2 linked regions of the Vreelandella piezotolerans genome follow. The protein of the gene in region 1 purifies or fractionates together with the protein of each later gene. This does not show direct contact. Links are inferred from orthologs where the notes say so. Each region holds a gene or a part of one and is shown in the gene's direction. Other genes may lie near its edges. The genes, in order: GYM47_RS02480 and GYM47_RS05290.

Region 1 (11,138 bases):
GGCGTCGAGCGTACCTTCCAGACCTACAGCCCGCTGGTAGACTCCATCGAAGTCAAGCGTCGCGGTGACGTTCGTCAAGCCAAGCTGTACTACCTGCGTGAGCGTAGCGGTAAGTCGGCGCGTATCAAGGAAAAGCTGGCTTAATCGCCACTTTTTCTCGAGCGCCTGGCGCTCGGATACGGAAAACCCCGTCACCGCTTTGCGGGGCGGGGTTTTTGTTTATGGCTTTGCAATGAGACCGTTAGCCGATGAGCGTGATCGATGCGTATCTGGATGCTCTGTGGTTAGAGCAGGGCGCCAGCGACCATACGCTAGCGGCCTACCGTCGTGATTTGACCGCTTGGCAAGAGCAGCTCGAGCGCGATGATGAAACGTTGCTCACGGCGTCCCCCGCGCGGTTTGGCGCTTGGATGGAGCAGCGCCGCGAGCAGGGATACCAGCTGCGCAGCAATGCACGGATGTTGTCGTCGCTACGCAGTTTTTATCGCTGGGCACGACTGTATGGTCATATCGACAGCGACCCGCTGGCCAACGTGTCGCTCCCCAAAGTGCGCCCCAGCCTGCCCGATACGTTGGAAGAAGACGAAGTCGAGCGTTTGTTGCTAGCCCCGGATGTGGGCACGCCGCTGGGTGTGCGTGATCGCACCATGCTGGAGCTGCTTTACGCCTGCGGGCTACGAGTGTCGGAGCTGGTCGGGCTGACCGGCGACGCGATCAACCTGCGCCAAGGCGTGGTGCGGGTACGCGGTAAAGGCGATAAAGATCGCCTGGTGCCCATGGGGGACGAGGCCGCTGCTTGGCTGGCACACTATATCGAAACGGCGCGGCCAACGCTGATGCAAGACCCCACACGCCCGGCGCTGTTCCCTGGTCGAGGCGATAAGGCCATGACGCGGCAAACGTTTTGGCATCGTATCAAAGCCCATGCCATCACGGCGGGCATTGCTCGGCCGCTTTCTCCTCACACGCTGCGCCACGCCTTTGCGACCCATTTATTGAATCATGGGGCGAATTTGCGGGTCGTACAGTTGCTGTTGGGTCATAGTGACCTGTCCACCACGCAAATTTATACCCATGTTGCCCAGGCGCGCCTGGAGCAACTGCATGCTGAACACCATCCGCGAGGTTAATCAAAGAATGCACCTACGTATGCCGACCGTTGCGAAATCCTGTGTTCCCTGGCTGGTGCTGGCGAGTAGTTTAATCCCTGCGGCTGCCTTCGCCGATGACGTGGCCGAACGCTTGGCTGACAGCTTGCAGGTGAACGGCCAGCCAATGCCGGTAGAGCAGGTGAGCGCCACGCCGATGGAAGGGATCTACCATGTACGCCTGGAGAGTGGTGAGTCGTTTTACGCCAATGCAGACGGTAGTCATTTTTTGGTAGGGGACCTTTATCAAAACGGGGATAATGGGCTGGTGAATCTGACCGAGCAGGCTCGCAACCAAGAGCGCGCAGCGGCGCTAGCGGCGATTCCCGAGAGCGAGCGCGTCGTGTTTAGAGCCATCGATGAGCCCAAGGCCACGGTGGTGGTATTTACCGACCCTACCTGCCCCTACTGCGAGCGCCTTCATGAGACCATTCCCGAGCTCAACGAGCGGGGAATTGCGGTACACTATCTCGCCTTCCCGCGGGCCGGGATGGGCAGCGGTGCCGCCGAGACCTTGCAGCAGGTATGGTGCTCCGACAACCGTAGCGAAGCGATGAATCGGGCCAAAGAGGGCCAGACGATCGCCGCTTCGGCCAGCTGCGACAATCCGGTGGCCGATCAATACGCGCTGGGGCAAGCGCTAGGGGTGCAAGGCACGCCCGCGATCATCCTGCCCGATGGGCAAATGGTGCCTGGCTTCGTGCCCCCCGAGCGGCTCGTGGCCATGTTAGGCTTGGAAGACGAATAACGTCACATGAGTGACGAACGAACACGCTGAGACACTGATTCAAGAAGCGGCACCTGCGGGTGCCCAACATGAAAGGGGACGTATTTTGAAACCGGTAAGAGTAGGCATTTGTGGGTTAGGTACTGTCGGTGGTGGCACCTTCAACGTATTGACGCGCAACGCGGACGATATCAGCCGCCGTGCAGGCCGCCCGATCGTGATCGAGCAGGTAGCCCACCGCAGTATTCATCCCGACTGCGACATTACCGGCATCAAAGCGACGACCGACGTGTTCGAAGTCGCCAACAACCCCGATGTGGACGTACTGGTCGAGCTGATTGGCGGCTACGATATCGCCCGTGAACTGGTGCTCACCGCGATTGCCAACGGCAAACACGTGGTCACCGCCAATAAGGCGCTGATCGCCGTCCACGGTAACGAAATTTTCCGTGCCGCCCATGAAAAGGGGGTGATCGTCGCCTTCGAAGCCGCCGTGGCGGGCGGCATTCCGGTCATCAAGTCGCTGCGTGAAGGTCTGGGGGCCAACCGTATCGAGTGGGTGGCCGGTATCATCAACGGCACCGGCAACTTCATTTTGACCCACATGCGCGACGAAGGCCGTGCCTTCGAAGACGTGTTGGCCGAAGCCCAGGCGCTGGGCTATGCCGAAGCCGACCCGACGTTCGATGTGGAAGGCATCGATGCGGCGCACAAGCTGACCATCCTGGCTTCCATTGCCTACGGTGTGCCGCTGCAGTTCGAAAAAGCCTTCACCGAAGGGATCTCCCGCATTACCGCCGAGGACGTGGAGCAGGCCGACAACCTCGGCTACGTCATCAAGCATCTGGGGATCTCCAAGCGCACCGATCAAGGGTTAGAGCTGCGTGTTCACCCCACGCTGATTCCCAAAGAGCGTCTGCTCGCCAATGTACACGGCGTGAAAAACGCCATTGCGGTGATGGGCGATGCGGTTGGTCCCACGCTCTATTACGGCGCGGGTGCCGGTGCCGAGCCTACGGCGTCAGCCGTGGTCGCCGATCTGCTGGACGTGGCGCGGGACATTGCCACCGACCACCACTACCGCGTGCCTTATCTGGCGTTTAGCGGCATCGACGAAGACGTTAGTCAGCTGCCGATCATGCCGATGGAAGAGATCACCACGGCGTACTATCTGCGCCTGCTGGCGGTGGACCGTCCTGGCGTGCTGGCCCGCGTGGCCACGATTTTGGCCGAGCAGGGCATCTCCATCGAGGCACTGATTCAAAAAGAGGCCACCGAAGGCGAACTGGTGCCGATCATTCTGCTGACGCATCGCACCAAAGAGAAGCAGATGAACGAAGCGATCCGTGAGATCGAAGCCATGGCGGATATTGCAGGCCCCGTCACGCGAATTCGCGTGGAAAGCCTGGACGAGGGAGAGTAACCGATGCGCTATATCAGCACGCGTGGGCAAGCGCCCGCGCTCTCTTTCGAAGAGGTAGTGCTCACCGGCATGGCTAGCGACGGCGGTCTTTACGTTCCGGAAACGCTGCCCGAATTCTCCAAAGAGGAGCTGGCCAGCATGGCCGGGCTCTCCTACGCCGAGATCGCCTTTCGGGTGATGAAGCCGTTCGTCAACGGTGAGATCGATGACGAGACCTTCCGCCGTCTGGTGACCGAGGCGTATGCCACGTTCAACCACGACGCGGTGGTGCCGTTGAAGCAGCTGGATGCCAGCCACTTCCTGCTGGAGCAGTTTCACGGCCCGACACTAGCCTTCAAGGACGTGGCGCTGCAACTGCTGGGACGACTGCTGGACCACTTCCTGAAAAAGCGCGGTGAGCGCGCGGTGATCATGGGGGCCACGTCCGGGGATACCGGCTCGGCGGCCATCGAAGGCTGCCGCCACTGCGACAACCTCGATATTTTCATTCTGCACCCCCACAACCGCGTCTCCGAAGTGCAGCGTCGCCAGATGACCTCGGTGCTTGCCGACAACGTCTTCAACATCGCCATTGAGGGCAACTTCGACGACGCCCAGGCGATGGTCAAGGCCAGCTTTGCCAACCAAGACTTCTTGAACGGCACGCGGCTCGTGGCGGTGAACTCGATCAACTGGGCGCGCATCATGGCCCAGATCGTCTACTACGTGGCCGCTGGCGTGGCGTTGGGTGCGCCCCAGCGGGAAGTGAGCTTCTGCGTGCCCTCGGCCAACTTCGGCAACGTCTTTGCAGGCTATATGGCTTACAAGATGGGCCTGCCGGTGAAGCAGTTCATCATCGCCACCAACGCCAACGACATTCTGCACCGCACGCTCGCGGCCAACGACTTCTCCAAGAAAGAGCTGGCAGCCACGCTGGCGCCTTCCATGGATATCGTCGTGTCGTCCAATTTCGAGCGCCTACTGTTCGATGCCTACGACCGCGACGGGGCCGCCGTGGCCGCGCTGCTGGAGCGCTTCCAGCAAGCGCCCACCGCGCTTGCCGATGCGCCGCTGGCCAAGCTGCGCGAGAAGTTCGCGAGCTACAGCGTCGATGACGAGACGATCCTGGAAGTGATTCGAGAAGCGCATCATCGCACCGGGGAAATTCTCGACCCGCACACGGCCACTGGCTACCGCGCGGCCGAGCGGGCGCGTGTGGATACCACCACACCGATGATCACCCTGGCTACCGCGCACCCGGCAAAGTTCGCCGAAGCCGTGGTGAAAGCGGGCTTCCAGGGCGTACCGCTGCCGACCCACATGGACGACCTGCTGGAGCGCGAAGAGCGCTACACGGTGTTGCCCGCCGAATTGAGCGCGGTCCAGCAGTTCGTTGCTGACAACCGCCGCTGAGGTGATATGACCCAGGTGTCACCCCTTTCTCAGCAGAGTCACCATCCCCGCTTAGAGCCTCGTCCCCTGGACGAGGCTGTCTATTTACGTGCCCAGTCAGAAGGACTGAGCGAGCTGCAGGCGCGGCTGTTGGCCTCCCGGCTGCCAGGCTATACCGGTGAGTTGGCGCCGCTGGTGTCACCGAGCCTGCGCTATCTCGTCCATCCTGAAAAACTCGCCGATGGCCCTCGTGCGGCGGAGCGCGTTGCTCAAGCGGTCGCCGAGGGCGAGTCTATCGGTATTCTGACCGACTACGATGTGGATGGCATCACCTCCCACGTGGTCATTCGGCGCACGCTGGTCGAGCTGTTTGGCGTGCCCGAGCACAAGCTGCACAGTTTGATTGGCCACCGTATTCACGATGGCTACGGCATCAGCCTGCCGCTGGTGGATCGAACGCTGAGCTTAAAACCGCTGCCGACGCTGGTGATTACCGCCGACTGCGGCAGTTCTGACGAGCCGCGCATTGCGCGCTTGAAAGCAGCGGGTATCGATGTGGTGGTCAGCGACCACCACGCGCTGCCCCTGGAGGGCCCGCCGCCCTCGGCCTACGCCTGCGTGAACCCGACCCGCGGCGACTGCGCTTACCCGGATAAAACCATTGCAGGCTGCATGGTGGCGTGGCTTCTGATGTCACTCGCCCGCAGTGTACTGGTGGAGTGGGGCGCGCTGCCCGAGGCCACGCCGAAGCTCTCGCCGTGGCTCTCCTACGTGGCGTTAGGCACCGTGGCGGACTGCGTCTCGCTAGGCGGAAGCCCCGCCAATCGGGCGGTGGTCAGCCATGGCCTGACGCTAATCAACCGCATGGACGCCGCCTGCTGGCGAGCCATGGCCGCGCGCTTAGGGGCCGACAGCGTGCCCTTCAATGCCGAAACACTGGCGTTTCAGATGGGGCCGAGAATCAACGCTCGCTCACGATTGGACGACCCCTACGCGGCACTTCACTTCATGCTGGCCGAGAGTGACGGCGTCGCGAACCGGCAGCTCGAGGTGCTCGATCAGGATAACCAATCGCGCAAGGCCATCGAAGCGGATATGGCCGAGGAGGCGCGGGCGCTCGCCGCACCTGCTTTGGAGGCCAACGAGCCTGCCGTCGTGGTGCTTCTGGAAGATGGCCACCCCGGCGTGCAGGGCATCGTCGCCTCGCGGCTGGTCCAGGCCTACGGGCGTCCAGCCGTGGTGCTGACGCGGGCAGCGGCACCTAATATGCTCACCGGCTCCGGGCGCTCCATCGAGGGGCTGCACCTAAGGGATGCCCTGCAGCGCACCTTCGAGCTTGCGCCCGAGGCGCTGCCGCGCTTCGGCGGGCACAGTGGTGCCGCAGGCGTCGGCGTGCCGCGGGAGCAGCTCGATACCTTCAAAACGGCGTTTTTGCAGGCGGTGAGCGAGCAGTTGGGCGATACACCGCTCTACCCGCGTCTGTGGACCGATGGCGAGCTCTCGACTGCCCAGCTCTCGTTGGCCACGCTGGAAGAGATCGAGACCTTGGGCCCCTACGGGCGGGAGTTCGATCCGCCGCTGTTCGAAGGGCGCTTTATCGTCGAGGCGTTACGCCCCGTTGGGGCGGAGGGTTCACACCTAATGATGGAGCTCTCCATGGGAGCGGTGACCCGCAAAGCGATTTGGTTTCGCGCTCTCACGCCGGGGGAGCTGCCCTCGTTTGGCGTGGGCGACACGCTGCACTGCGCGTACAAGCTCAATCGTAACCGCTGGCGGGGACGCGAGTCGCTGCAGCTGATGGTGGAGCACGCTAGCCCCGTTTAACGCTCTCCGCTATCCTCGCGTCCTTGGCCGCTCGAGCGGCCGCTCCAATAATCCCAAAAAAGGACGCTCTCATGCGCATGGAAGATCTTCCCAAGGACCCCCACAAGCCCTACGAAGACATCATGGCGATGTTGTTGGGGACGCTGTTCGTCGCACTCGGGGTGACGTTCTATACCCACGCGGTGTTGCTCACCGGTAGCACCGCAGGGATGGCGCTACTGCTCAATTACCTGACCGGGTGGGGTTTTGGCGTCTGGTTTTTTGCCATCAACCTGCCGTTTTACTATCTGGCGATCAAACGCATGGGGTGGAGCTTTACGCTGCGCACCTTTGTCGCCATTGGCTTGGTCTCGCTGTTCTCCGAGCTCACCCAGGGGTGGGTCGAATTTGCCAACGTGCCGTCGCTCTACGCGGCGCTGATGGGCGGGGCGCTGATGGGCATTGGCATGCTGATGCTGTTTCGCCACCGTACCAGCCTTGGCGGTATCAACATTCTCGCCCTCTACCTGCAGGACAAACACGGCCTGCGGGCGGGCTATGTGCAGCTCGGCATTGACGGCGTGATTCTGCTGATTGCCCTGACTCAGCTCCCCCTGGATCGAGTAGGCTACTCGGTACTCGGCGCGCTGATGCTCAATCTAATCATCGCTCTGAACCATAAGCCAGGGCGTTATATCGGGGTGAGCTAGCCGTGATGACGTAAAATCATCTAGTTAAGCCAAAACCACCAGACGATCAAGCCAATGATGGCAATACCCGCAAGGTTGATCAGTAAACTCATACGGCCTCCTGTTGGCTGGGCTTCCATAACCGCAGGCGGTTGGCGTTGCTGACCACGGTGATCGACGAGAGCGACATGGCCGCCCCAGCAAGGATCGGTGAGAGCAGCATGCCGGTCATCGGGTAGAGCACGCCGGCGGCAATTGGGATGCACAGCACGTTATAGCCAAACGCGCCGATCAGGTTCTGCTTGATGTTGGTCAGCGTGGCCCGACTCAGTTCGATTGCGGTGGCCACGCCGTGCAGCGAGCCGCGCATCAGCGTGATACCGGCGCTCTCCATGGCGATATCGGTGCCCTGACCAATGGCAAAGCCGACGTTGGCTCGGGCCAGTGCGGGGGCATCGTTGATGCCGTCGCCCACCATGCCAACGACTTCGCCCACCGCTTGGCGGCGCTCGATCTCTGCATGTTTGTCATCGGGCGTCATCCCAGCCTTGAACTGGCTAATGCCGACCTCGCGGGCCACCGCAGCGGCGGTATGCTCGTTATCGCCCGTGAGCATTACCACGGTTAACCCATCGTCCTGCAAGCGCTTCACGGCGGCCGCGGCATCGTTGCGCAGCGGGTCGCTAACGCCGAAAAGGGCGGCCAGCTTGCCGTTCACCGCTAAATAGACCAGCGAGCGCGCCTTGGCTTCCAGCTGGCGAATGTGCTCGTCCGCTGGGGAGAGGTCGACTCCAGCCTCCTCCAATAGCCGCGCATTGCCCAGCAGCAGCGCGTCATTGGCTTGGCTGGTGCCTTTCACACCGCCGCCGGTCACGCTATCAAAGCTAGCCAGCGTATCGGGGCGGGCGTCGTGCTCTTCGGCGTAGGCCGTCAGCGCTTTGGCCAGCGGGTGTTCCGAGCGGCTCTCTAGGGCGGCCACCCAGGCCAGCACTTGGGGGCTGTCGTTATGCAGCACCGTTGCCTCGGTGACGCGCGGTTTGCCCTCGGTCAGCGTTCCCGTTTTATCGACCACCAGGGTGGTCAGGCGGCTCGCGGTTTGCAGCGCCTCTCCGCTGCGCACCAGTACGCCATGCTCGGCGGCTTTGCCCACGCCAATCATGGTGGAGATCGGGGTGGCCAAGCCCAGCGCGCAGGGGCAGGCAATGATCAGCACGGTCGTGGCAGTGACCAGCATATGAATGACCACCGGGGCAGGCCCCAGGTTGTACCAGGCAAGGGCCGTCGACACGGCCATGATCATCACGGCGGGCACGAACACGCCTGAGATTTTATCGGCCAGCTCACCAATCGGTGGGCGAGAGTTTTGGGCGCTGGCGACCTGCTCGGTAATGCGTCCCAAACGGGTATCGCGGCCGATGCGCGTGGCGCGGTAGACTAAACTGCCGTTGCCATTCACCGTGCCCGCACTGACCTCGTCATCCGCCGTTTTGTGCACTGGCACGGGTTCGCCGGTGAGCATCGACTCATCGATATAGCTCTGGCCGTCGAGTACCACGCCATCTACCGGAAGCCGCTCGCCTGGGCGCACGCGGATACGGTCATCCAGCGCGACGTCGTCCACCGCGATCTCTTGTTCGACGCCGTTGCGGATCACCCGGGCGGTTTTCTCCTGCAGGTCGAGCAGCCGTTTAAGCGCATTGCTCGTGCGACCGCGGGCACGTAACTCCATGGCGTTACCCAGGAGAATCAACCCCACCACCATGGCCGACGCTTCAAAATAGATGCCCTGAGCCACCTCCGGCAGCCAGGGGGCGAAGAGCACCACCATCATCGAGTAGAGCCAGGCGGTGCCAGTGCCCATTGCCACCAGGGTGTCCATGTTGGCCTGATGATGCTTGAGCTGTTTCCAGGCGTTGGTGAAAAAGTGCCGCCCAGGAAAGGCCAAAATGGCGAGCGTCAGCAGGCCAATCACCAGCCAGTACAGGCGGCCCACGCCCATGGCGTGTGGGTGATAGACGAACATGCTCATCATCAGCGGAATCGCGAGGGAGAGTGACAGCACGCTGCCCTTTAGGCGCTGGCGGTAGGTAACGGCCTCTTGCGCCTCGCGCGTGCGCTCGGCGTCACGCATATCCACGATCGGTTCGGCGCGATAGCCCGCTTCGGCCACGGCGGCCATTAGCGCTTCCTGAGTAGCGCTGCCGGTGATGTGTGCGGTGTGGGTGCCGAAATTCACCGAGGCGCCGCTGACGCCGGGCGTGTTGGCAAGCGCTTTTTCGACGCTTTTGACACAGCCCGCGCAGGTCATGCCGCTAATTAGCAGGCGCTGTTGGGGCGCAGCCACGGGAGTGCTCTGTGAGTCGGTGGACGACGGCGCGTCTTGGTGAGATACGTCACTTGTGTCGTTGCTGGGTGGGTAGCCCGCTTCGTTGAGAGCACTATCCAGCGCTTGATCGTCGAGGGAACTGGCCACTTCCAGACGCTTTTCTGCCGGAAAGCCCTCCACTTGGGCCGCTGGGTCATGCGCTTGAATGGCCTCGCGCATGCGCTTGACGCAGCCCTGGCAGTTCATGCCCGGCACGGTGCGGGTCAGCATCATGGTTTGCTCGGTGTCGTGCTGCATGGGGCCTCCTCGGGAAAACTTTCGATCAAGCGGCACAGGCTGTGGCCATCCGGGGTGCCATCGGGCATGTCCTGCCAACTTTCCAGTGCCTGTTCCATTCGCTGGGCGAGTGCTTCGAGTTCGGCAATGCGTGCGCGTATTTGCGGCAGCCGGTGAGCGAGCAGATCGCGCACTAGCGGGCAGGGGGAGTCGCCTTGGTCGGCATGGGCCAAAATGTCGCGGATTTCCGCGACGCTAAACCCCAATTTTCGCGCTCGCTGAATAAAGTGCAGACGCTCCAGGTCGTTATTAGAAAAGAGCTGGTAGCCGTTTTCAGGATGCCGGCGGGGGGAGAGCAGGCCTTCGCGCGTATAGTGGCGTACCGTCTCAGGCGTCACGTGAGCACGCTTGGCGAGCTCCCCCACTTTTAAATCGCTCATTGGCATGCCCAACCCCTGTGTGTGGTTAACGTATTGTGAGTGTAAAACCTTTGGGTAACCCATAGGTCAAGCGTTGCTGGTCACTCAGCCGAAAGGACTAAAACACTGATTTAAAACAGTCGTGCGACTAATGTATAAGCAAAAAACAAAATAAAACGCTCGTTTGCCCTTGAACCAAACCCGACATTGGGCGAAAACTGAGGTGTAAGAACAACGCGGGTGGATGGCAGAATCCGCCGGATCATCGGGAGAGAGGCCCACAATGCATAATAACTTCAAAAAACTAACCCTAGTGGCCGCGGTAGCATCAGTAGCTTTTGCTAGCCAAGCCAACGCAGGCGGATATCAAATCAACGAGCAGAGCGTCAGCGGCCAGGGTTACGGCCATGCAGGACGCAGCTCCAACGTTCATGATGCCACGATCGTGTACGGTAACCCGGCGGGTATGTCGTTCCTCGACCGCGCCCAGATTACGGCGGGCGGTACTTTTCTGAGCGTCGATACGGATATTAGTAATGTGAGCGCTAGCCGTACGTTGGATGCTGGGGTTGCTCAGGGTGGCGCACCGAATGGTGTGCAGATACCTGTGGGTGGCATCCCAGGTACTAACGATGGCGATATGGTGCCCGGCACGCTGGTTCCCTTCGCGTTTTATGCTCATCCTGTCAACGAACAGCTGGCGTTCGGCTTTGGTGTCTATGCGCCGTTTGGTTCTAAAACCGAGTACGAAGATACGTTCCAAGGCCGCTATTTTGGCGACTATACCGAACTACGTGTCGTGAGCGCCCAGCCGACCGTTTCATACCGTTTTAACGATCAGTGGTCGGCCGGTATCGGTATTACGTATAACCAAGTAGAGGGTGAGCTGCGTCGCCAGTTGCCCACCAGCGCAGCCTTTAATGCAGCAGGCGACATCGACTCTCGGGTAGAGGGTG
Region 2 (11,234 bases), 600 kb from region 1 along the record:
CGCCGATCATCCAAGGGATCGATCTGCGCATCCTCGAGTCGTTCGAGATCGAAGCAGACTCCGACTGGACCCTGGCACCCGGCGACATGTTGTATTTGCCGCCAGGCTGGGCACACCACGGCGTCAGCCAAAGCGATGACTGTATGACCATTTCGGTGGGTTTTCGCGCGCCCTCGGCCGACGAAGCCATCACCTCGTATGCCGATTATGTCGGCGAACAAATGTCGGACTCCCAGCGTTATAGCGATGCGGGCATGGCCCCTGCCGAGGAGGTAGGCGAGCTGGACGATGCCGCCGTCGAACGCATGCGTCAGTTCATGCTGAGCGCGCTGGATAACCCTGAGCAAGTGGCCCAGTGGTTTGGCCGCGTGATGACCCAGCCCAAATATATCGATCAAGTCGTGCCTCTCGAAGAGTCGATGAGCGAAGCCGACCTTGTTGCTCAACTACAAGACGGCGAACCTTTGTTCCATATGCCGGGGTCTCGCTTCGCTTGGCGCAGCGATGCCTCTGGCACCACGCTGTTCGTCGATGGCGACGGGCACGCCTGCTCAGAACCCCTCGCCAAACGCCTTGCCGACGCTACACCGATGTACGCAGACGTGCTGGAACTCGAGGGCGCCGCCGCTCTGGTGACTCGACTGATCAATAGCGGCAGCCTGGGCTTCATGGGCGACGACGAGGAGTAACGCTTGGAACAAAACGCCACCGTGACAAGCGGCCACTGGGAAATACTGGAAGAGCACGCTTCGCGGATCCGCCGAGTCGTCTTCATCGATGAACAGCAGGTAGCTCAAGAGGAAGAGTGGGATGGCCTCGATTCGCAGTGCCTGCATTTTCTGGCCATGCTCAAAGGCGAGCCGGTCGGCACGGCCCGCCTTCTTCCCGATGGCCACATTGGCCGAGTGGCAGTGCTCGAACATGCCCGGGGGCTGGGCATTGGCTATCAACTCATGGAGGCCGCCATCCAAGCGGCACGCGATGCCGGGCACGCCCGGGCGGTGCTCAGCGCCCAGCTACATGCTCTCGCTTTTTACGAGCAGCTAGGGTTCGTTGCCCACGGCGACGTGTTTATGGATGCAGGCATTCCCCATCGTGAGATGACGCTGTTTTTGTAGTGATTCAGCGCCAATGTCGCCAAGCGCCACCCCGTGTGGCGCTTTTTTTGTGTTCCTAGTCAAAGCCATGACGAAAAACGACTACACAAACAGGGCGTTTGGCGTAGTCGCTGTCGTCGGACTACAACGCCGCGTGCCCCCAAGTGACAATTGTTGGATCTCCTTGCCTAGTCGATAGTTATTGCACTGCAGCGTTAAGGACTCTCCTCTTCGGAGACACCGACGCTGTGAAACGCAAAGCGCCACACCGCGACGTTTTATTAAGAGACGATGGGTGTAGAGACAGCGCCGCGAATTTGAATAATGCTGGAATCTATCTCGCAGGTGCAGCATAAGAACAAGCTAACGTGCGAACGACGATAACTCTGGAGGAAACAGCTCATGACAGGACTGCTCGACGATATCAAAGCCATGGCCCACCTTCGCGAAGCCCAAGGCGGCAAGTGGTCAGCCATCAAACCTGAATATGCTGCCCGTATGCGCGCTCAAAACCGTTTCCATACCGGTTTGGACATCGCTCGCTACACGGCCAAGATCATGCGCGACGACATGGCCGCCTACGATGCCGACACCTCCCAGTACACTCAGTCGTTGGGCTGCTGGCACGGTTTCATCGGTCAGCAAAAGCTCATCTCGATCAAGAAACACTTCGGCACCACCAAACGCCGCTACCTCTACCTCTCTGGATGGATGGTAGCCGCGCTGCGCTCCGAGTTCGGCCCGCTACCCGACCAATCCATGCACGAGAAAACCTCGGTCGCCAACCTGATCGAGGAACTCTACACCTTCCTCAAGCAAGCGGATGCCTGGGAACTCAACCACCTGTTCCGCGCCCTGGACGACGCCAAGGCGGCAGGCGATAGCGCTAAAGAGAAAGAGCTGATCAGCAAGATCGACAACTACGAAACGCATATCGTGCCGATCATTGCCGATATCGACGCCGGTTTCGGTAACGCCGAAGCCACCTACCTACTGGCCAAAAAATTCATTCAAGCGGGCGCTTGCTGTATCCAGCTCGAAAACCAGGTCTCCGACGAGAAGCAGTGCGGCCACCAGGATGGCAAGGTCACCGTTCCCCACGAAGACTTCCTAGCGAAGATCAACGCCGTGCGCTACGCCTTCTTAGAGCTGGGCGTCGAAGATGGCGTCATCGTGGCGCGCACCGACTCCCTTGGCGCAGGGCTCACCCAAAAGATTGCCGTCACCCATGAGCCGGGCGACCTGGGCGACCAGTACAACAGCTTCTTGGATGGGGACGTCATCGAGAACGCGGCAGACATCAGCAACGGTGACGTCGTCATCAAGCAAAACGGCAAGCTGGTCAAGCCCAAGCGTTTAGCCTCGGGTCTCTACCAGTTCAAGCCGGGCACGGGGGAAGATCGCGTGGTGCTGGACTGCATCACCAGCCTGCAAAACGGTGCCGACCTGTTGTGGATCGAGACCGAAAAGCCCCACGTTGGCCAAATTGCCAGCATGGTGAACCGTATCCGCGAGGTGGTGCCGGATGCGAAGCTAGTCTACAACAACTCGCCCTCCTTCAACTGGACGCTCAACTTCCGTCAGCAGGTCTTCGATGCTTGGGAGAAAGAGGGCAAGGACGTGTCGGCTTACCAGCGCGACAAGCTGATGAGCGTCGAGTACGACGACACCGAACTGGGTCAACTCGCCGACGAGTGGACGCGCAACTTCCAGCGCGACGGTGCTCGCGAAGCCGGTATCTTCCACCACCTGATCACGCTACCCACCTACCATACGGCAGCGCTGTCTACCGACAACCTCGCCAAGGGCTACTTCGGTGACGAAGGCATGCTGGCCTACGTCGCAGGCGTTCAACGCCAGGAGATTCGCCAAGGTATCGCCACGGTCAAACACCAGGACATGGCAGGCTCCAATATCGGCGACGACCACAAAGAGTTCTTCCATGGCGACGCCGCGCTCAAGGCGGGCGGTAAAGACAACACCATGAACCAGTTTGGTTAATCCGCTCTTCGCATGACCCACAGGAGGCGTCGGCCTCCTGTTTTTTTGCACACTGCTTTCTTAATGCCTGTCTACACTATCATTGTGACCTTTTTTTGGGATGGCTGGTCAAAGCGCCACACTTCCGTTATCTTTTAACGAACGCTGTTCTAAAACGAAATAGACGCGATGTTTGGCAATTGATGAAACGCCATTGACGCGGATAGATACCCACTGGAGGTTTTAATGAAACGTTTATTACCCGTTGCTGCATTGAGCATTTTGACACTGGCTGGCTGCGCCAATACCGCGCCCTACTCAGGCGATGTTTACCGTGGTAACCAAGCGCAAACGGGGCAGAGCGTCAGCTATGGCACCATCGTGGCCGTTCGCCCCGTACAAATTCAGGCCGATAGCCGCACCGGCAATTTGCTGGGTGGTGGCGGCGGCGCCGTGATTGGTGGCCTGCTAGGTAGCCAAATTGGCGGCGGTTCTGGCCGTCAGCTTGCCACCGTTGCCGGTGCCTTGGGCGGTGCCGTTGCCGGTACGGCCGCAGAAGATCGCGCCAACCGGATCAACGCACTGGAAATGGAAATTCGTCGTGATGATGGGACGGATGTGGTCGTCGTGCAAAGCGCCGATCGTCAGTACCAAGCAGGCCAACGGGTTCGTTTGATTGGCAGCGGTGCCAACCTGAGCGTTGCGCCTTACTAGCACCAGAGTTGCCCACTATTCGCCCGACGCTATACGCGTCGCGGCTCGTCAAAACAACAGCCCGGCCGATTTGGCCGGGCTGTTGTTTATTCAGCTATTTGACGATTCGAACCCAGGAGTGGACTCGATGGCTCGACTTAGTGGGCCATGCTGCTTGCCCAATTGGCGAGCTTCACGATGATCAAGCCAATCACGGCTAGCAAGATCGCCACCAGCAGCACGTCTACCGGGCGAATCAGTGTCGTTGCGCCCAGTACGGCCAACGCCGCTACCCACAGGTAGCGGTTGTCACCATGGCTTTTCAGCACCTCGGGCAGCACTTTGTCCAACCCTTGGCTAACGCCGCTTTCCCAACGTTTATTAGCAAAATATGCAATCAGCGCGAAGGCGACAACCCAAATAAAGAAGATGGTCATAACGGACTCCAGCGAGTGTATGGCAGGTTAAAAATGGGTGGATGTAGGGTATCCCTGCACACCCCTAGGCGCAATAGCGCTAAAGGCGTGTGGGTGGAAAAACCCCGCCGCCCCCCTGACAAGCCGCTCCACACGCGTTACCATGTTGGGACATGCACTCACCGAAAGGTTATTCAATGCAAATTGCGCAAAACTCGGTTGTCGCGTTCCACTATACCCTGACCAACGATGCAGGTGAGGTGCTAGACAGTTCCGAAGGCCGCGAGCCGCTCACCTATCTCCACGGCGCTGGCAACATCATCCCAGGCCTGGAAAAAGAGCTCGAAGGCCGCGCTGCTGGCGACAAACTGAACGTCCAAGTCGCTCCGGAAGAGGGCTACGGTGAAGTTCAAGAACAGCTGATGCAAGAAGTGCCGCGCGATGCGTTCCAAGGCGTCGAGAGCGTCGAGCCCGGCATGCAGTTCCAAGCCCAGACCCAGGGTGGCCCGCTGATGGTGACCGTCAAGAAAGTCGAAGGCGATACCGTCGTCGTCGATGGCAACCATCCGCTAGCAGGCCAGCACCTCAACTTCGACGTTGAGATTGCGACCGTTCGCGAAGCTAGCCAGGAAGAAGTCGAGCACGGCCACGTGCACGGCGAAGGTGGTGTCGAGCACTGAGCGACTCGACGCGATCAAGGGGCGGCCACTGGGCCGCCCTTTTTTATGGATATCAGGTTTTCAAGTGGGCATTAGCGCCCTATTCGTCAGGAATCAGTACGAGCTGGCCGTAGCGCACGCTGCGCGATGACGTCACCTCATCGGAGAACTGCTTCAGTGCGCTCCCCTGCCCCTTCAATAGCGCCACCTCCAGACAACTATCGTGATTGATGTGCACGTGCAGCGTCGAGAGCGTCAAGTCGTGATGATCATGGGAGTGGCGAGTCAGCCGCTTGGAAAGATCTCGCGCCGCGTGATCATACACGTACACCAGCGCTCCCATGCACGGCGCATCAGGTGCAACCTGCTCTTTAGCCTGCGTCAGCCCGCTGCGGGTGAGATCACGAATCGCCTCCGAGCGATTTTGATAGCCGCGCAGCGCCATCAGCGCGTCGACGTCGCTTAACAGCTCTTCATCCAGCGTTACCGTTACCCGCTGCATACCCTCTCCTTCGCCGGTCTCTCATTGTGCATCGCCGCAACTTCCAGCGTTGATAGTATGATGTTATTGTAAAAACATCATATCAGCAGCCTTAAAAGGTGTCTTATGCGTCGCTCTATCATACTGGCTCTAGCAGCCACATGCGTAGCGCTAAGCGCGCCTGCGTTGGCCAAAGAGCAGCTAGTGCTAGCCATTGGCGGCGAGCCGGAACAAGGCTTTAACCCACTGCTGGGCTGGGGGCAGTACGGCAACCCGTTGTTTCAATCCACGCTACTCACCCGTGGCCAAGATTTGACGCCGCAACCGGGGCTGGCGACCGAGTGGTCGCTGTCTGACGATCGCCTCACCTGGACGCTCACTTTACGTACGGATGTGCGTTTTTCCGATAACACCCCGCTCACCGCTGACGATGTGGCCTTCACCTTCAATGCCGCCGCGGAGGCGGGTGGCCGTGCCGATCTCAGTGCACTGGAGAGCGCCCGGGCCATCGACGGCAACACGGTTGAACTGACGCTAAAGGCACCGCGCATTACCTTTATCGATCAACTCATGACGCTGGGCATCGTGCCTGACGCTGACCGGGACAATGGCTATAGCGAGGGTTACGGCAGACAGCCGTTAGGATCCGGGCCTTACCAGTTGGTCGAATGGCAAGAGGGCGAGCAGCTGATTGTTGAGCGCAACCCCTACTTCTATGGCCCCACGCCCATCTTTGAGCGCCTGGTGTTTTTATTTACCGATGAGGCCGCCACGCTCAGTGCCGCCCACGCCGGTGAGGTGGATCTCGCCGCGGTGCCACAAGCACTGGCGAACAACCTCCCCAGCCAAATGCAGCGGGTCATCATGAAGAGTGTGGACAACCGCGGCATTCTGTTTCCTATGCAGCCCGATGAAGGCGAACAGGCTGCCAACGGCGCTCCGATTGGCAATGACGTCACGTCTGATCTCGCCATCCGTCAGGCGGTGAATCTTGCCCTCGACCGCGAAACACTGGTGGACGTAGCGCTCAACGGTTTTGGTCGTCCGGCCTTTGGCCCGGCGGACGGCCTGCCCTGGAGCCAAGAAGGCGAGAAAGTGGCGGCGCCCAATTTAGCACGCGCTAATGCCCTACTCGATGAAGCAGGCTGGGTTCGCCAGGACGAAGACGGGCTGCGTTTTAAAGACGGCCAGCCAGCACGTTTTCGCCTGACGTACCCATCGAGCGACACCACGCGCCAACAGCTCGCCCAAGTGAGCGCTGAGATGGTGCGACCGCTTGGCATCGAGATGCAGCCCACCGGCCGCCACTGGGACGAGATTCAACGGGAAGCCCTCCATCAAGATGCCATTGTGTTTGGTTTCGGCAGCCATAGTCCGCAGGAGGTGTACTACCTGTTTCATAGCGAGCATGCTGGATTTGGTTTCTATAACAGCGGCTATTACGCCAACGAGACCGTGGATAAACACTTAGAGGCCGCTCAGGCCGCAGCAACGCCGGAAGCGGCCAACCCACTCTGGCAAGCGGCGCAGTGGGATGGCGACACCGGCTATGGGTTGCAGGGTGATACCAGTTGGGCCTGGATGGTCAACCTTGCCCATGTGTATGCCACCCACCGCTGCCTTGATCTGGGTGAGCTGGGCGTGGCCCCCCACGGACACGGCTGGCCGATAACAGCTAACCTGCTGGAGTGGCGCTGGTCGTGCGACTAGCCACCTGGTTCACGGCACGCCTACTGCGGTTGGTGCTGGTACTACTATGTGTCGCGGCCGTCTCGTTTGGGCTGATGATGCTCTCGCCCATCGACCCTGTCGATGCCTATCTTGGCCCGCAGATGGCCCAGGTAAGCCCGGAACAGCGGGCCTTAATCGCAGAGCAGTGGGGGTTTGATGCGCCTGCTATGGTCCAATTTAGCCACTGGCTGCGCCAGCTGCTCAGCGGAGAGCTGGGCTGGAGCCATATCTACAACCAGCCGGTCAGCGAGGTCATTGGCCAGCGCTTCCAGCGCTCGTTCTTCCTGCTGTTTGGCGCCTGGCTACTCTCACTCGCCCTGGGGATGCTCCTGGGCATCGCGGCAGGCAGCAAAGAGGGCGCTTGGCTTGACCGTCTGATTAGCGGCTATGCCTATATCACCGCCTCGACGCCCACCTTTTGGCTGGCCATGCTGGCGCTGCTGCTCTTTTCGGTCACCCTCGGCTGGACACCCACCTGCTGCGCCGGCCCCATGGGCGTTCTCAGGCAAGAGGTGGGCCCACTGACGCGTCTACATCACTTGATCTTGCCGATGGCGACACTGGCGCTGCTGGGTATGGCGACGATCACACTGCACACGCGTGCCAAGATGGTGGCGTTTATGCGCTCGGAGACGGCGCTGCACGCCTTTGCACAAGGCGCAAGCCGCTTCGATATCGCTTGGCGTCATGGCCTTCGCCATGCCAGCCTGCCCGCCATCACCCTGGCGTTTGCCTCTCTCGGCGAGCTGTTTGGCGGTTCCCTACTAATTGAGCAAGTCTTTGCTTATCCCGGGCTTGGTCAGGCCACTGTTGCGGCGGGTTTAAGAAGCGATGTGCCCCTGCTGCTCGCGATTGCGCTGTTCACCGCGCTGTTTGTCAGCATGGGCAATCTTATCGCCGATGGCCTTTACCAGTTAGCCGACCCGCGCATAGCGCAGGGGCAGCGATGAACCGCCAACCGCGCCTACTGGCAGCAGGCTACGCAGCAATGCTCTGCCTACTGGTGGCACTGCTGCTCAGCCACCATGTCTGGCTAGGTGATACGACTTTTCACATGCAATTTGAGGCGCGCTTAATGCCTCCTAGCGCCACCCACTGGCTGGGAACGGATGCGCTGGGCCGGGAGCTATGGGCACGCACGCTGGCCGGTCTTGCTCTGAGTTTTTGGGTAGGTCTTAGCGCCGCACTACTAGGCACGCTGATTGCCGTAAGCCTGGCGAGCCTAGCGATGCTGTCATCAACGCTAGATGCCCTGGTCAGCCTGCTGATTGATACGCTGCTAAGCGTACCGCACCTGATTTTACTGCTGCTGATTGCCTTTGCCCTCGGCGGCGGAACCCAGGCAGTGATTATAGCGGTCGCACTGACCCACTGGCCCAGTCTTGCCAGGGTGCTGCGCGCAGAGCTATTGAGTGTACGCCATGCCCCGTACGTAGCCATGTCGAAAGCATTCGGCAAACCCCACGGGTTTATTGTGTGGCACCACCTGCTGCCCCATTTACTGCCTCACTGCTTGGTCGGCGCACTGCTGCTGTTCCCCCATGCCATTTTGCATGAAGCCGCTCTGACCTTTTTGGGCGTTGGCCTGGACCCAACCCAGCCCGCCATTGGCGTACTACTGGCCGACGCCATGCGCTATCTCACTGGTGGCTACTGGTGGCTTGGCGTGTTTCCGGGGCTGGGCTTACTGCTCATGGTGCTGGCCATTGGGCGTTTTGCGGCCCTGCTGCGCCAAGCGCTGTAAGGCGATACGGTCTACCTGAGGAGTTTGCCATGCTGCATATCGAACGGCTGACCCTAGAACTGCCCCATTACCCCCGCTGGTGGCAAAGAGAGTGGGCCACCTGTATCGACGCGCTATCGCTGCACATAGCAGCGGGCGAAATACACGCGGTGGTGGGGGCATCAGGCGCAGGGAAAAGCCTGCTCGCCTACGCCATTATGGGACTGCTGCCGTCGGCGGCTAAGATGAAGGGAACGCTGCATTTTCACTCAGCGCCTTTAACCCCTGCGCGTCAGCGCCAGCTACGCGGCCATCAGCTAGCGCTGATTCCCCAATCACTAAGCGCCCTTGACCCTCTCGCTCGTAGCCAGCAACAGGTACGCTGGGCTGCCCAGCGCGTGGGGTTTGAACGCCCCGCCGCCGATCAGCGTGCCGAGGCGCTGCTCGGCCACTACCAGCTTAGCCACGCCGCCGCCCTCTACCCCCATGAGCTCTCGGGTGGCATGGCCCGTCGCGTACTCATCGCCATGGCCCAAGTGGGCAACGCGCACCTAGTGATTGCCGATGAGCCCAGCGTGGGTCTAGACCCCACACAGCGCGACCGCGTACTGGCAACGCTAAAGGCCATGGCACTCGAGGGCAAAGCAGTATTGCTGATTACCCACGACCTTCGCCATGCCCTGCCCATTGCCGACCGCGTCACCGTGATGCGACACGGCAAAGGCCTAGAGACCGCCCCCGCCAAAGCGTTTCAGGGCCAAGGGGAACGGTTAACCACCGCTTATGCACGCGCCCTCTGGCACGCGCTGCCGGATAACGCTTTCAGCACGCTGCCAGTCACCGCCTTGCGACAGGAGCCAACGCTTGCTTGAAGCCCATGGTGTCTCGTTTCACTTTCCTTCCGGCTTGCCGCTCCTGAAAGGAGTTTCCCTTCGGCTTGCACCTGGCGAATGGATCGGGCTCAGCGGCGACTCTGGGGCAGGAAAAACCACCCTGGGTAAACTGCTGGCAGGTCAGCTAGCCCCCCACGAGGGCCAAGTGACCATTGACGGCGCGCCGCTACCGACACAAGGTTTAAGCCCCGTACAGTGGCTTCCGCAGTCACCTGAGCTGGCGGTCAACCCGCGCTGGCGGGTAGGCAAGATAGTGAGAGAGGCATGGACACCCCCCGATACGCTGATGAAAGCGTTTGGTATTGAGCCGCACTGGCTCAAGCGTTTTCCCAGCGCCCTCTCTGGCGGAGAGCTACAGCGTGTATGCGTACTTCGCGCACTCGCCCCCGGCGTGCGCTACGTGGTGGCCGATGAAATCTCAACCATGCTGGATCCCATCACCCAATTAACCCTTTGGCAGGCGCTGCGCGCCCAAGCGGAACGCCACAACCTGGGCGTGCTGGTAATCAGCCACGATACGGCGCTGCTAAAGCGCCTGTGCCATCAACGGTGGCATTTGGCGGGTGGGCAATTAACGGCTGGTACGGCGCTCGAAGCGCCATAGGCCCACGCTAATGAACAGCGTCACGCAAAGCAGCAGCCACGAACCGATCGCCACGCCCTGCCACTGCGACCAGCGCCAAAAGGGCTCCAACCAAAAACCGCCAATGCTGGCACCTAGATAGTAAAACACGAGATAGAGCGCTGATGCGCTACCCCGCGCTCCTTGGGCATAGCGCCCCACCCAGCTAGACGCCAGCGAATGCGCCATAAAAAAGCCAAAAGCGTTAATGGTCAAACCCAATATGATCAGTGCCAGCGAGTCCGCCAAGGTCACAGCCGTCCCCAGCATCAGAATCACGATGCCTGCGCTAATACAGATGGCAGGTGAAAAACGCCCCGCCAACTTGCCGGACACCGTCGAACCAAAGGTACCGCCCAGATAGGTAAGAAAAATCAGCCCTAGACCGCTGGTCGCCAACTGATAAGGCGCATCCGCTAGACGAAAAGTGATATAGCTGTATTGGTTGATAAAAATCAGAAAGTTGATGCCGCCTAGACAGTAGGCGGCGAGCAGCACCGGTGAGCGCAGATGTCCCAGCAGGTCTGTCACTGCGTCACGCAAATGAAAACGTTTGGGCACGAAGGCTTGGCTGTTGGGCAGTAGCCGCCAGAAAAGCACACAGCCAACCAGGGTCATGGCTCCCACTGCAATAAACGCTGCCGTTGGCCCGCCGATGGCGGCGGCACCACCGCCAACGATACGTCCGCTGATACCGCCCAACGAATTGGCGCCGATATAGAGCCCGACGGCGCTCAGCAGAGCCGTCTTGTCGAACTCATCGCCCATCCAGGCAATGGCCACCGCAGGCAAACCTCCGAGCACGAAGCCTTGCAGCAAGCGCAGCAACAGCAAACTTTCGAAGGACGGCGCAAAGGCCAAGGCAAGCGACAGGCCACCGGCCAGGAGCAGCGTAAACCGCATGATGGCTTCCCGACCAATCGCGTCGGAGAGCGGCCC

Evidence for each region.
Region 2: the proteins of GYM47_RS02480 (region 1) and GYM47_RS05290 purify together in Escherichia coli (affinity purification with mass spectrometry, with the first as the bait; 2 studies listed by BioGRID). This does not show direct contact. The link is inferred for Vreelandella piezotolerans from one-to-one orthologs.

Annotation. Positions count from the first base shown.
Region 1 is NZ_CP048602.1:535,942-547,079, forward strand. What follows is about bases 1-3,000. They hold GYM47_RS02480 (DsbC family protein), read left to right. Parts: upstream 1-1,104; coding sequence 1,105-1,896; downstream 1,897-3,000. Other genes in these bases: rplS (50S ribosomal protein L19), read left to right, coding at 1-144; xerD (site-specific tyrosine recombinase XerD), read left to right, coding at 249-1,130; GYM47_RS02485 (homoserine dehydrogenase), read left to right, coding at 1,982-3,000. Also shown: more of GYM47_RS02485, read left to right, coding at 3,001-3,298; thrC (threonine synthase), read left to right, coding at 3,302-4,690; GYM47_RS02495 (single-stranded-DNA-specific exonuclease RecJ), read left to right, coding at 4,697-6,493; GYM47_RS02500 (YitT family protein), read left to right, coding at 6,565-7,182; GYM47_RS02505 (heavy metal translocating P-type ATPase), read right to left, coding at 7,271-9,784; GYM47_RS02510 (MerR family transcriptional regulator), read right to left, coding at 9,757-10,203; GYM47_RS02515 (OmpP1/FadL family transporter), read left to right, coding at 10,466-11,138. UniProt on the Escherichia coli protein: Acts as a disulfide isomerase, interacting with incorrectly folded proteins to correct non-native disulfide bonds.
Region 2 is NZ_CP048602.1:1,134,845-1,146,078, reverse strand. What follows is about bases 3,427-6,124. They hold GYM47_RS05290 (FKBP-type peptidyl-prolyl cis-trans isomerase), read left to right. Parts: upstream 3,427-4,383; coding sequence 4,384-4,866; downstream 4,867-6,124. Other genes in these bases: GYM47_RS05280 (ABC transporter substrate-binding protein), read left to right, coding at 5,453-6,124; nikR (nickel-responsive transcriptional regulator NikR), read right to left, coding at 4,946-5,347; GYM47_RS05295 (hypothetical protein), read right to left, coding at 3,929-4,207; GYM47_RS05300 (outer membrane lipoprotein), read left to right, coding at 3,427-3,791. In the rest of the region: GYM47_RS05315 (cupin domain-containing protein), read left to right, coding at 1-689; GYM47_RS05310 (GNAT family N-acetyltransferase), read left to right, coding at 693-1,118; GYM47_RS05305 (isocitrate lyase), read left to right, coding at 1,500-3,098; more of GYM47_RS05300, read left to right, coding at 3,324-3,426; more of GYM47_RS05280, read left to right, coding at 6,125-7,036; GYM47_RS05275 (ABC transporter permease), read left to right, coding at 7,027-8,007; GYM47_RS05270 (ABC transporter permease), read left to right, coding at 8,004-8,801; GYM47_RS05265 (ATP-binding cassette domain-containing protein), read left to right, coding at 8,831-9,652; GYM47_RS05260 (ABC transporter ATP-binding protein), read left to right, coding at 9,645-10,277; GYM47_RS05255 (MFS transporter), read right to left, coding at 10,245-11,234. UniProt on the Escherichia coli protein: Folding helper with both chaperone and peptidyl-prolyl cis-trans isomerase (PPIase) activities. Chaperone activity prevents aggregation of unfolded or partially folded proteins and promotes their correct folding.